3 regions of the Streptomyces sp. HSW2009 genome follow, and region 2 is predicted to be linked to each of the others. Evidence: riboswitches for the same ligand, from Rfam matches in the RefSeq annotation. Region 2 holds a riboswitch; each other region holds the start of a gene.

Region 1 (4,041 bases), on a different contig from region 2:
GTGGGCGGCGAGGTTGACGGAGCCGAGGTTGCACACCGCGGTCTCGCCGTCGTCGGTGACTTCGAGGATCTCGGTGCACAGGTTGGACGAGTGGACGACCGCGCCGGGCTCCGCCGTCTGGTTGGCGGTCCGGTTGGCGGCGTCCTTGAAGGTCATCCAGCCGTTGCCGGTCTGCGCCAGGGTGCGCATCATCCGCGCGTACAGCACCCGCGCCGGCACGGTCTTGACGGCCTTGCCCGCGGCCTCCGCCGCCCGGTACGCGGCGTCGAACTCCTCGCCCCACAGGTCCACCAGGTCGGGCGCGTCCGCCGGCGAGAACAGCGACCAGTCGGCGTCCGTCTCCACCCGGCGCATGAACTCGTCCGGAATCCAGTGCGCCAGGTTCAGGTTGTGGGTCCGGCGCGCCTCCTCGCCGGTGTTGTCCCGCAGTTCGAGGAACTCCTCGATGTCCGCGTGCCAGGTCTCCAGGTAGACGCAGGCCGCGCCCTTGCGGCGACCGCCCTGGTTGACCGCGGCGACGGAGGCGTCGAGCGTGCGCAGGAACGGCACGATGCCGTTGGAGTGCCCGTTGGTGCCGCGGATCAGCGAACCGCGGGAGCGGATGCGGGAGTACGAGAGGCCGATGCCGCCGGCGTGCTTGGAGAGCCGGGCCACCTGGTGGTAGCGGTCGTAGATCGAGTCCAGCTCGTCCAGCGGCGAGTCCAGCAGGTAGCAGGAGGACATCTGCGGGTGCCGGGTGCCGGAGTTGAAGAGCGTGGGGGAGCTGGGCAGGTAGGCGAGCGAGCTGGTGAGCCGGTACAACTCGCTGACGTCCGCCACCGCCTGCTCGGAGGCGCCGTCCGCGAGGCCACAGGCCACCCGGAGCAGGAAGTGCTGCGGCGTCTCGATGACCTGCCGGGTGATCGGGTGGCGCAGCAGGTAGCGGCTGTGCAGGGTGCGCAGTCCGAAGTAGCCGAACCGGTCGTCGGCCCGGCCCACGCCGGACGCGCCGTCGACGCGGGCGTTGGTCTCCGCCAGGAGGGCGTCGAGCCGTGCGGCGTGCACCCGTACGAATTCCGCCGTCTCGTCGGCGATGAGCCCTTCCCGGTGACCGACGGCGACCGAGGCGGAGAAGGAGACCGCGCCCTGCCCGGCGGCCTCCTCCGCGACGGCCCGGGTGAGCAGCCGCGCGGCGAGTCGCGAGTACTGCGGCTCCTCGGCGATCAGACCGGCCGCCGCCTCGGTCGCCAGGGAGCGCAACTCCGCCTCGTCCGAGCCGGGATGGCGACCGCGCAGCGCGGCGGCGGCGACCTTCCCCGGGTCGGTGGCGGGCAGGTCGGCGGTGAGGTCGGTCAGGACCCGCAGCAGTGCGGTCCCGGCTCCTTCGGCCGCTGACACGGGCACGGACTCGCGTGAAACGGGGTCCGCAGGCGCGATGGTCACGGGGTGGCTCTCCCTCGCTCGGCAAGGGGCCACGCGGGGCGGGGCGGCACGCGCGGGGCAGGCCGCGACCGCGGTCTCGGCATGCCACGCAGCGTCCACCGGCCCAACCCGCGGGGCCCGGACGAATACGACGCCCGGCGGCCGGGGCGGCACCCCGGGCCATGGGCGTACTGTCGGCAGGTCCTCGGACTCACGGCGCGCAAAACGGCACACGTACACCGTTGCGGGACAGTTCCGGATTTCCACCGGATTCCCCTGCGGCGACAGCGAGGATGAGCATACATCTTGTGTTGGCCCGGGCATGCGCCCCCACATCTTGTGTCGGATGGGAAGGAATCCCGTACGGATGTGCTAATGCGTGGTGTTCGTTGGCGGCCCGTCGGGCCCGTCATCACGGGCCGGAACGGTTCGGCCGGCGGGTCGCGCATTGGTGGCTTGCCACAGTCCTGGTGTGTTGACCCCCGCCCCGGAGCGGAGTTGGGTGCGTCGCACGCCGTTCACGGACGACGGCGGACATCGGCAGGCGAAGGGGTGGGAATCGGGATGCGCAACACCCGAGCGAGAACGCGTACGGCGCTGGCGGGGACGGCCTGTGCCTGGTTAGCCGCGGGGCTGTTGGCCGGACCGGCCGCGGCGGCATCGACCGCAGGGGCATCGACCGCGGTGGCATCGACCGCGGCGGCATCGGCCGGCGGGCAGCACGGGGCGAGGGCGTGGCACGGGGCGCCCGGCGCGCCCGGCACGGAGCGGGTGAGCCTGGCGCACGACGGCGGCCAACTGGCGCGCGAGTCCTACGGGTACGCGCTGAGCACGGACGGCCGCTGGCTGACCTTCACGACCGACGCCGACCAGGTGGTGCCCGGCGACACCGACGGGCGTTCTGACACCTTCGTCCGCGACCTGGCGACCGGGCGGGTCGAGCGGCTGGCGTTGACGGGCCCCGAGTGGGAGGTCTCCGACGTGTCGGCCAGTGCCGACGGGATGCTGCTCGCCTTCGCGGCCTGGCGCAGGGACCTGCCGCCCGACCAGCCGTGGCAGGAGGACCTGTTCCTGCACGACCGGCGCACCCACCGCACGGAGCGGCTGCTGCCGCCCAACCCGCAACCGGACAAGGGCCTACAGATGCCGGTGATCAGTGCGAACGGGCGGGTGGTGGCGTTCCAGTCGGTCCGCGCCGACTTGGTGCCGGGCGACACCAACGGGGTCGCCGACATCTTCGCGCTCGACCGCACTGACGGCACCATCCGGCGCGCCAACGTCACCAGCGACGGCGCCCAGGCACCCCGGGCGGCGGCCCGGCCGGTACTCAGCGCCGACGGCCGGCAAGTGGGCTTCATCTCCCGCTCCCCGGTGGGCGACCCGGGGCCGGGCGCGGGGGCGAGCGGGGGGCGGAACGCCGGAGCGGATGCCGGTGCGGACGGTCCGGTGGCGGACGGCCTGGCGATGGACGGTCCGGCGGCGGAGGGGCCGGGAGCGGAGAGGCCTGGGGACGCCGGGGCCGTGACGGGTGTGGGGGACGCCGGGGTGGTGGAGGCTGCGGGGCGCGCCGGCCGCCCGGGTCCGCCGCGGAGCCACCCCCAGGACCTCTGGGGCGAGCGTGGCTCGGGGCCCGGCGCCGGGCTGAGCGCACCGCGCAAGCCGCGCTTCGAGCCGATGTACGTGCACGACCTGGGCACCGGCCGGACCGTGGCCGCCAGCGTGATGCAGGACGGCGCCGAGATCGGCGCCACCACCCACGCGCTCAGCGCCGACGGCCGCTTCGCGCTGTTCGCCAGCAAGTCGGCCGTGGTGGTGCCGGGCGACACCAACGGGGCCTTCGACCTGTTCCTGCGCGATCTGAAGCGCGGTACGACGGAGCGGGTCAGCCGCGCGCCTGGGGGCGGCGCGGCGGCCGGCGACTCCCTGTTCGGCCAGTTCAGCGGCGACGGCAAGACCCTCGTCTTCGTCTCGGGGGCCAGCAACCTGGTGCCCGGCGACACCAACGGGGTCGACGACCTCTTCGCCCGTGACCTGCGCACCGGCGAGGTCGAACGGCTCTCCCTGCGCACGGACGGCACCCAGTCGACCACCCCACCGGACGCGTACCTCACCGACGCCCACGCGCGCACGGTGGTGTTCGGCTCCGCCGACGACCACCTGGTGCCGGGTGACACCAATGCGGCGACCGACCTGTTCGCACGGCACCGGAGGGGGTGAGCGCGCTGGAGCCGCGGCCCCGTGACTCGCGTCGGGACGCCCCGGCTCCGTTGGCTCCGTAGGGGCTCCGCGGGACGCTGGCCCCGTCGCTGGGTGTGGGGCGGGCCCGTGGCTCCGTAGTTCCGCGGGCGGTACGGCGCGATGGCCGTACGGGCAGGGCTGGCCGGACAGCCAGTACGGCCAGTACGGCCAGTACGGCCAGTACGGCCCGTACGGGTCGCGCGGGTGGGGTGGGGCCCCGGGCGGCGGGGCCCGGGGCGGCGCGGGCCCGTCGGCGCTGCACGGGTGCCGCCTGCCGCCCCGGCCCTCAGCAGCAGCGGAAGTCGCCCCGGGGGTCGGCGTCGCGCTCGTCCATCCGGCGCCGTTCGAACTCGGCGCGGCTGTCCGGGACCCGCCCGGGATGCTGCTGGCGGGCGTGCGCCA
Region 2 (4,041 bases):
CCCCTAACCCGCCCACCCTCACTCACGCGCCCCACGCCGCGAACCCCTGCCGTGCGACTCCCCGCGCCGCGGAAAGGACGTTCCCCATGCCTCCGACGCCCGCCAAGCAGCACCTCAGCCGACATGTCGCACCACTGGCCAATGGGTCCACCGCACATGCCGTGACCAGGCACGGGGCCCTGCCGCCCGAGTCGAACGGCCGCTCCTTCCGCACCGGCCACCACCTGAATCCCGGTGTCGAGCCGTCCCCTGGGCGCCCGGCCCGCGGCGCGGTGGTGCCCGGCGGCCACGGTCACCGGATCGCCGATGACCGGCTGGGCGGACAGGAGGTCGCAGCATGATCCGCAGCCAACGCGAACTGCTCATCCACGCACCGGTGGAGCGGGTGTGGCGACTGCACACCGACGTCGCCGCCTGGCCGGTGTGGAACTCCGGGATCGACCGGGTCGCCCCGACCGGCACGCTGACCGTCGGCTCCAGCTTCCGCTGGCGCAGCCACGGGCTCGCCGTCAGCTCGACGGTCATCGCGCTCACCCCGGGCCGGCACATCACCTGGGAGGGCCCGGCCGCCGGCATCCACGAGGTGCACCGCTGGACGTTCACTGCCATCGGCGACAACACGTTGGCCCGTACCGAGGAGACCTGGTCGGGCCCGCGCGTGGACGCCGACCCGCAGGGGCTACGGGCCGAGCTGACCCAGTCGCTGACGGTCTGGCTCACGGACCTCAAGCGCACGACCGAGTGCAAGTAGGCGCCGGGGCGCCGATGGCGCGGGGGCGCCACGGGCCGGGGCACCGGCGGATCGGGGCGCCGGCGGGTCGGGGCGGGGGGTGAGGCGGAGCGAGGCGCCCCGCCGCATCCCGCCGCGCCCCGGCGGCACCCCGGACCGTCAGCCCGTCACCTCGTCAGCCCCCGGACCGCGTCAGCCCGCCACCCCGTCGGCGCCCCGGGCCGTCAGTCCGTCGGCAACCCCGTGCGCCAACCGGCCGCCCGCGGCAGCAGCTCCAGTGCGTCGATCGCGGCCGGGGACAGCAGCTCCGGGGTCAGGTCCGCGATCCGGTGCCAGTCGACCGCGCTGGTCGCGCCGTCCGTCTCGGTGACCCGTAGCGTGCCCGGGGCGAGGTCCACCGCGTAGAAGAGGCCGGTCAGGTGCCAGTGCGTGCCGTTGCGGTGAGCGGTGTAGCTCTTGGCGTCCACTAGCCGGACGGCGCGTGGCGTACGGCCGCTCTCCTCGTGGAGTTCGCGGGCCAGCGCCTGGGCCGGCTGCTCGCCGGGGTCGATGCCGCCGCCCGGCAGGTGCCACAGCCCGGGCGCGAAGACCGGCGAGGCGGCGGAGAGCCGGGTCAGCAGCAGCCGGTCGGCCTCCACGACGATCGCGTACGCGGAGACGCGGGTCCTGATGTCCACGGGGTGTTCCACGGGGTACCTCCATCCGCGCCGGTCACGACGGTCGTACCGGCCCCACCATGATCGCGCCGGGGCGATAGCCGGCCGGGAGCCCTGCGGACGACGGGTGGTGAGCGGTGGGCAGCGGGTGGGCAGCAGGCAGTCGGGCGGCGGGCCGTGGTCGACAGCTGGGGACGGCGGGCGGTCGACAGTCGGGCGGCAAGCAAGCGGCGGGCAGTCGGGCGGTGGGCAGCGGACGGCAGTCGGTGGGCCGGGCCGAACCGCACCACGCCGCATCGCACCACGCCGGACCAAACCGCACCACGCCGTACCGCACCGCGGCGCCACGCCACTTCACGCCGGACCACACCGCGCCAGGCCACGCCGGATCAGCACCACACCGCTCCGCACCACGCAGGCCCCGCCCCGTACGGCACGCACAGCCCCACCCGGCCCCCGGCCCACTCACCACGCTGTCCCGATCGCCACACCACTCACACGTGCCACTCCCCTCCCTCGCCAACCAAGCAGTGTCACCCACAAGATTCACTCCAGCTACCGTCTGCATCAGGACAACACCGCTACATCAGGACAACGGGCGAACTCGCTCTGTCCCCTGCGGAGCGGCGCCCCTACGCTGATAGGCGCAGTTGGTTCACGCCATCCACCAGTGGCGTGACGCAAGAGGGAACCCGGTGTGAATCCGGGACTGTCCCGCAACGGTGAGTGGGAGCTCACGCCATCGACGTCCGACCCGCAGTGGCGGGCCGGGAGCGGTGGCCGGTAGCTGTCCGTCGGAAGTCCGGCAGGCCCCATGAGTCCGAAGACCTGCCGCTGCTCACGTGCGTGGTGCACGTGGTGCGTGCACGGTGGCCTCGTGGACTGGGTCGGCGGTACAGGTGGCTGCGCGGGGCCTCACCCCCGCGCTTCGCCCTCGCCCCTCCCCCGTCATCGCTCGGGGCACGGGATGACGAGGGAGGACGCATGGCTGGCCACGGAGTTCCGCAACCGGGCCGATCGGCGCATCGTCCCCGTACCCCCACCGGCGCACCCACCGCGCTTCCGGACACGACGCCCGCCCCCATCACGGCCCCGGCCGCGGCACCCGCGCTCCCCGGCGCACCGCCCGCGCCCTCGGCTCCGTCCGGCGCACCCGCGCCACCCCCGCGCACAGCGCCCGCGCCCCCGCCCGGCGCCCCCATCATGGCCCCGGTTCCGGCCATCGCCGCCGGCGTCTGCCACGGCACCCTCGGCGAGCTCTACCAGGGCCCGCTGCGCGCCGGTCCGACGCCCGACATCGCCCTGGTCTCCTTCCCGGTGGACCGGCACTCCTGGGTGTACTTCACACCGGGCGCAGGACCGCCGGGTCCGCTGCCGCTGGGGGCGAAGGCGGCGACGGCGGTGCGGCTGTTCCTCGACCGGTTCGACCTCCAACTGCCGCCCGGGCACTGGAGCACCCACTCCGACCTGCGCATCGGCGTCGGCATGGCGAGTTCGACCGCCGATGTCGTGGCCACCTTGCGCTGTCTGTTCCGGCTCTTCACGCTGCCGTACGACCAGCAGGTGGTGCTCGGCATCCTGGCCGCGATCGAGCGGGCCGACAGCGTCTTCCTGGACGAGTTCGCGCTGCACCTGAGCGCCCGGCACCGGGTGGTGCGCACCCTCGGCACCGCCATCGGCTTCCACACCGCGTTCGTCACCGAGCCGGGCACCGTGGACACCGGCGCGGTCACCGCGCTGCTGCTGCGCCACTACCGGCGGCGCGGCGAGGAGTACGAGCGGTGTCTGACCGACCTGTTGAAGGGATTCGACACCGGCGACCCGGCCGTCGTCGCCCGGGCCGCCACCACCAGTGCGGTGCTCTCCCAGGAGGCGCTGCCCAAGCAGACGTTCGCCAGCGTGCTCGGGCACCGCGAGCGGTTCGGGGCCGACGGCGTCTTCGTCGCCCACACCGGCTCGCTGGTCGGCTACCTCTTCGCCGACCGCCCGGCCAGCGACGTCAAGTCCGAACTCTCCGCCTTCTTCCGTTCGCTCGGCCACCAGTGCTCATTCGCCCAAGGAGGCTACGGGTGATCCACCCCCACATCGCCGATGCCCTGAAGGTCCCCGATCTGATCCGCCTCACCGACGGCATGGTGCTGCTCCGCTTCGAGTCGATGAAGATCTACTCGGCGCTCGGCGCCGTCCGTGACCTGTTGGACCGGGGCGTGGTGCGCCCGGGCCAGACGCTCATCGACAGTTCGAGCGGCATCTACGCGCACGCCCTCGCGCTCGCCTGCCACCGCTACGGCATGCACTGCCACATCGTCGCCTCCACCACCGTCGACGCCACCACGCTCGCCCAGTTGGAGGTGCTGGGCGCCACCGTGGAGCAGGTGAAGCCGTCCGAGAACCTCAAGCTCGACCAGCAACTGCGGGTGCGCCGGGTGCGCGAGATCCTCGCCGACCACCCGGACGTGCACTGGATGCGCCAGTACCACGACGACATCCACTACCTGGGCTACCGGGAGATCGCGGACGCGGTCGCCGCCGAGTTGGCCGACACGCTGGCCGGCCGGCCGCTGACCGTGGTCGGCGGCGTCGGCTCGGGCGCCTCCACCGGCGGGCTGGTGACCCATCTGCGGCGCACCGACCCCAGCGTGCGGCTGGTGGGGG
Region 3 (4,041 bases), on a different contig from region 2:
CCCGGAGGTCCCGGACGATCTTTTCGATGCCGTACTCGCTGAGGTAGCCGTATCCGCCGTGGAGTTGGAGGGCCCGGTCGGCGACGGAGTAGCCGGTGTCGGTGGCGAATTGCTTGGCCATGGCGCACAGGTGCGGCGCCGCCGGGTCCGCCCGGTCGAGTGCGGCGGCAGCCTGGCGCACCAGGGCGCGGGCTGCGGCGAGTTCGGTGGCCATGTCGGCCAGGCGGAACTGGAGCGCCTGCGCTTCGAGGAGCGGTTTCCCGAACGCCTGCCGGTCGGCGAGGTGGGTCAGGGCGCGGTGGAGTGCGTTCTGGGCGCCGCCGAGCGAGCAGGCTGCGATGCCGAGCCGGCCGCCGTTGAGGCCGTTCATGGCGATGCGGAAACCCTCGCCCGGCGCGCCGATGAGTCGGTCGGCCGGCACTCGTACGCCGTCGAGTACGACCTGTCGGGTGGGTTGGGCGTTCCAGCCCATCTTCTGTTCGTTGGCGCCGAACGACAGCCCGGGGTCCCCCCGTTCGACCACGAAGGCGGAGACGCCGCCGGGTCCGGAGGCGCCGGTGCGGGCCATGACGAGGTAGAGGTGGCTGGCGCCGGCCCCGGAGATGAACTGTTTGACGCCGGTCAGCACGTAGTGGTCGCCCTCGCGGGTGGCCCGGGTGGTGAGCGCCGCGGCGTCCGAGCCGGCCGCCGGCTCGGTCAGGCAGTAGCTGCCCAGCGCCTCGGCGGTGCACAGGTCCGGCAGCCAGCGGGCGCGCTGGGTGTCGTCGCCGTACCGGTCGATCATCCAGCCGACCATGTTGTGGATCGACAGGTAGCCGGCGATGGAAGGGCAGCCGCTGGCCAGGGCCTCGAAAACCAGGACGCCGTCGGCGCGGCTGAGCGCCGAGCCGCCCCATTCCTCGCGTACGTACGCGCCGGCGAGGCCGACGGCGGCTGCCTTGCGGAGTACGTCGAAGGGAAAGTGCTTGTCGCGGTCCCAGGCCAGGGCGTGCGGGGTGAGGTGTTCCTCGGCGAAGTCCAAGGTCACTTCTGCTAGGGCGAGTTGGTCCTTGGTGAGGGTGCCGTCCACGCCGCTCATCCCATCGTCGGGATCGTGAAGTTCGCGCCTTCCTTGGCCCCGGATGGCCAGCGCGAGGTGACGGTCTTGGTGCGGGTGTAGAAGCGGATGGAGTCGGGCCCGTGCTGGCCGAGGTCGCCGAAGCCGGAGCGCTTCCAGCCGCCGAAGGTGTGGTAGGCGACGGGGACCGGGATCGGCACGTTGACGCCGACCATGCCGGTGTTCACGCGGCGGGTGAAGTCGCGTGCGGTGTCCCCGTCACGGGTGAAGATCGCGACGCCGTTGCCGTACGGGTGCTCGCTGGGGAGCCGCAGCGCCTCGGCGTAGTCGGCAGCGCGCACCACGGTGAGGACGGGCCCGAAGATCTCCTCATGGTAGATCCGCATGCGCGGGCTGACCCGGTCGAAGAGGGTGGCGCCGGCGAAGAACCCGTTCTCGTGGCCGGGGAGGGTGAAGTCCCGCCCGTCCACGATGAGTTCGGCTCCTTCTCCGACGCCGATGTCCACATAGCGACGGACCCGGTCGAGCGCGTCCCGGCTGACCAGCGGGCCGAAGTCGGCCTCGGGGTCGTCGGAGCGGCCGATGCGCAGGGCGGCGATGCGTTCCTTGAGGCGGGCGACGAGGGCGTCGGCGGTCCGTTCCCCCACCGGTACGGCGACCGCGATCGCCATGCAGCGTTCGCCTGCCGAACCGTATCCGGCGCCGATCAGGGCGTCGACGGCCTGGTCGAGGTCGGCGTCGGGCATCACGATCAGGTGGTTCTTGGCGCCGCCGAAGCACTGGGCGCGCTTGCCGTGGGCGGCGGCGGTGGCGTAGACGTGGGCGGCGATCGGGCTGGAGCCGACGAAGCCGAGCGCCTGCACCCGGGGGTCTTCAAGGAGGGTGGTCACCGCTTCTTCGCCGCCGTTGACGACGTTGAGGACGCCGGCCGGCAGTCCTGCCTCGTGGAAGAGTTCGGCGAGCCGCAGTGGTACGGACGGGTCGCGTTCGGACGGTTTGAGGATGAAGGCGTTGCCGCAGGCGATGGCTGGCGCCGCCTTCCACAGCGGAATCATGGCGGGGAAGTTGAACGGAGTGATGCCGGCCACCACGCCCAGTGGCGAGCGCAGCGAGTGCACGTCGATGCCGCTGCCCGCGTTGTCGGTGAACTCGCCCTTGAGCAGGTGGGGGATTCCGGCAGCGAACTCTACGACGTCCAGGCCGCGTTGGAGGTCACCGTGGGCGTCGGCGACGGTCTTGCCGTGTTCGGCGGAGAGGGTGCGGGCGAGCGAGTCGCGTTCCGCGTCGACGAGTTGGAGGAACTTGAGCAGGACGCGGGCGCGCCGCTGCGGGTTCCATTCGCCCCAGACGCGCTGTGCCTGTTCGGCGTCGGCGATGGCTGTTTCGGTCTCCGTACGCCCGGCCAGTGGGACGCGGGACTGCACGGTGCCGGTGTTGGGGTCGTGGACGTCGGCGAACAGGCCGGAGGTGCCGGGGGTGCGCTTGCCGCCGATGAAATGGGTGAGTTCGTGGACCATGGGAGGTGCTCTCCTCAGGTGGGAACCGGGATGGCACGGCAGGCCGGCCGACCGCCACCGGATGGGTGTGCGGGGTCGGGTGCCGTGGGACGCGAAGGCCGAAGAGCCGTCACGGAACGTCAGGAAGTGGCGTGTCTACGCCGTGCGTTCCGCCGATTCGCCTGGGTCATGGGTAGCGACCGGTGCCATGCGTGTCTGCTCCATCCTCGTGGAAACACGGACCATCCCGCGGCCGGTATCCTGACTCCCGGATCAGCGCGCGCACTCCGCCTTCCCGACGGACGGGTCCGTCAGTGGCGTTCCACCTGCTTGAGCACGCACTCCCCGGTCACAGTGGCGGGACCGCGCCGGAATCGCACCGGCTTCCCTGACACCGCGGGCCTTGTTCACGAACATATAGTTGGACGTCCAAGTAAGTCCACCCCCACTCCCCCAGTTGCCGACCGGCTGACCCAGGCGGCTCACCCAGGCGGCCCACCCGGTGGCCCAGCTCCGAGCGGCCCGCGCCTGGCGCGCCGCGCCAGGCTGTCGCGCCCCGCCCGCTGCCCCGGCGTACGGCGCTGACCTGCTCGGACACCGGGTACGACGGGTCGGTACGGGGCTGCCGCGCAGCCCGGGCGGCCAACGTCCGGCGCGGCAGGGCGTGCCGGTCCGGCGCTCCGGCCAACGCCTCACCACAGGTGACCCACCTCACCCACACCGGCTGGGCCACCCACCCCACCGGTCGGCGTCTGCGGTTAGGCTGACTGGCGCAGCAGGTTCGCCCCGTCCGCCAGGCGGGACGCGTCGTAAGAGGGAACCCGGTGGGAATCCGGGACTGCCCCGCAGCGGTGAGTGGGAACGACAGTCGTCATACGCACTGGGTCCAGGTGGCCTGGGAAGCGACGGCCAGTAGGTGTCTCGTACGTCAGGGACGCGCCCGCGAGTCCGAAGACCTGCCCGCTGCCCGCGCCCGGGCCACCGTGCGCGGTTGTTTCGGTGACCTCGCGGGAAGGTCGGCGTGCCCACCGGGTGGGCGGTTGCGCTGTCGTGGCGCAGGCGCGGCCACCCGGCTGTTCACTCCTTCGCCCGCTCGGTCCGCCGAGACCTCAGGGATTCATCTCGCGAAGGAGATCTCCGTGACAGCGAAGTCCGCAGCCGCGGCAGCACGGGCCACCGTGTACGGCTACCCCCGGCAGGGGCAGGGCCGGGAGTTGAAGAAGGCGGTCGAGGGTTACTGGCGGGGCCGGGTCGACGCCGACGCCCTCGCGGCCACCGCCGCCGAACTCCGCGCCGACACCTGGCGCCAACTCGCCGCAGCCGGCATCCACGAGGTGCCCACCGGCGACTTCTCGTACTACGACCATGTCCTGGACACCACCGTCATGCTCGGCGCGGTCCCCGAGCGGCACCGGGCGTCCGTCGCGGCCCATCCGCTGGACGGCTACTTCGCCATGGCCCGCGGCACCCAGCAGGTGGCGCCGCTGG

Evidence for each region. Region 2 has a riboswitch for cobalamin ahead of AAHZ94_RS10130 (GHMP family kinase ATP-binding protein). Riboswitches for the same ligand answer to the same signal wherever they lie in the genome.
Region 1: linked by a shared signal. The riboswitch ahead of AAHZ94_RS17605 (ribonucleoside-diphosphate reductase subunit alpha) and the one ahead of AAHZ94_RS10130 (GHMP family kinase ATP-binding protein) in region 2 are both predicted to bind cobalamin.
Region 3: linked by a shared signal. The riboswitch ahead of AAHZ94_RS07750 (CoA-acylating methylmalonate-semialdehyde dehydrogenase) and the one ahead of AAHZ94_RS10130 (GHMP family kinase ATP-binding protein) in region 2 are both predicted to bind cobalamin.

Annotation. Positions count from the first base shown of each region.
Region 1 is NZ_JBEHZD010000220.1:2,405-6,445, forward strand. It holds gene AAHZ94_RS17605 (ribonucleoside-diphosphate reductase subunit alpha) at 1-1,422, opposite strand, end outside; cobalamin riboswitch at 1,581-1,702, opposite strand; gene AAHZ94_RS17610 (TolB family protein) at 1,966-3,618, shown strand; gene AAHZ94_RS17615 (CstA-like transporter-associated (seleno)protein) at 3,926-4,041, opposite strand, start outside.
Region 2 is NZ_JBEHZD010000090.1:11,278-15,318, forward strand. It holds gene AAHZ94_RS10115 (hypothetical protein) at 87-341, shown strand; gene AAHZ94_RS10120 (SRPBCC family protein) at 338-751, shown strand; gene AAHZ94_RS10125 (NUDIX hydrolase) at 955-1,419, opposite strand; cobalamin riboswitch at 2,020-2,236, shown strand; gene AAHZ94_RS10130 (GHMP family kinase ATP-binding protein) at 2,590-3,459, shown strand; gene AAHZ94_RS10135 (cysteine synthase family protein) at 3,456-4,041, shown strand, end outside.
Region 3 is NZ_JBEHZD010000062.1:3,173-7,213, forward strand. It holds gene AAHZ94_RS07745 (acyl-CoA dehydrogenase family protein) at 1-1,078, opposite strand, end outside; gene AAHZ94_RS07750 (CoA-acylating methylmalonate-semialdehyde dehydrogenase) at 1,075-2,574, opposite strand; cobalamin riboswitch at 2,788-2,967, opposite strand; cobalamin riboswitch at 3,327-3,519, shown strand; gene metE (5-methyltetrahydropteroyltriglutamate--homocysteine S-methyltransferase) at 3,693-4,041, shown strand, end outside.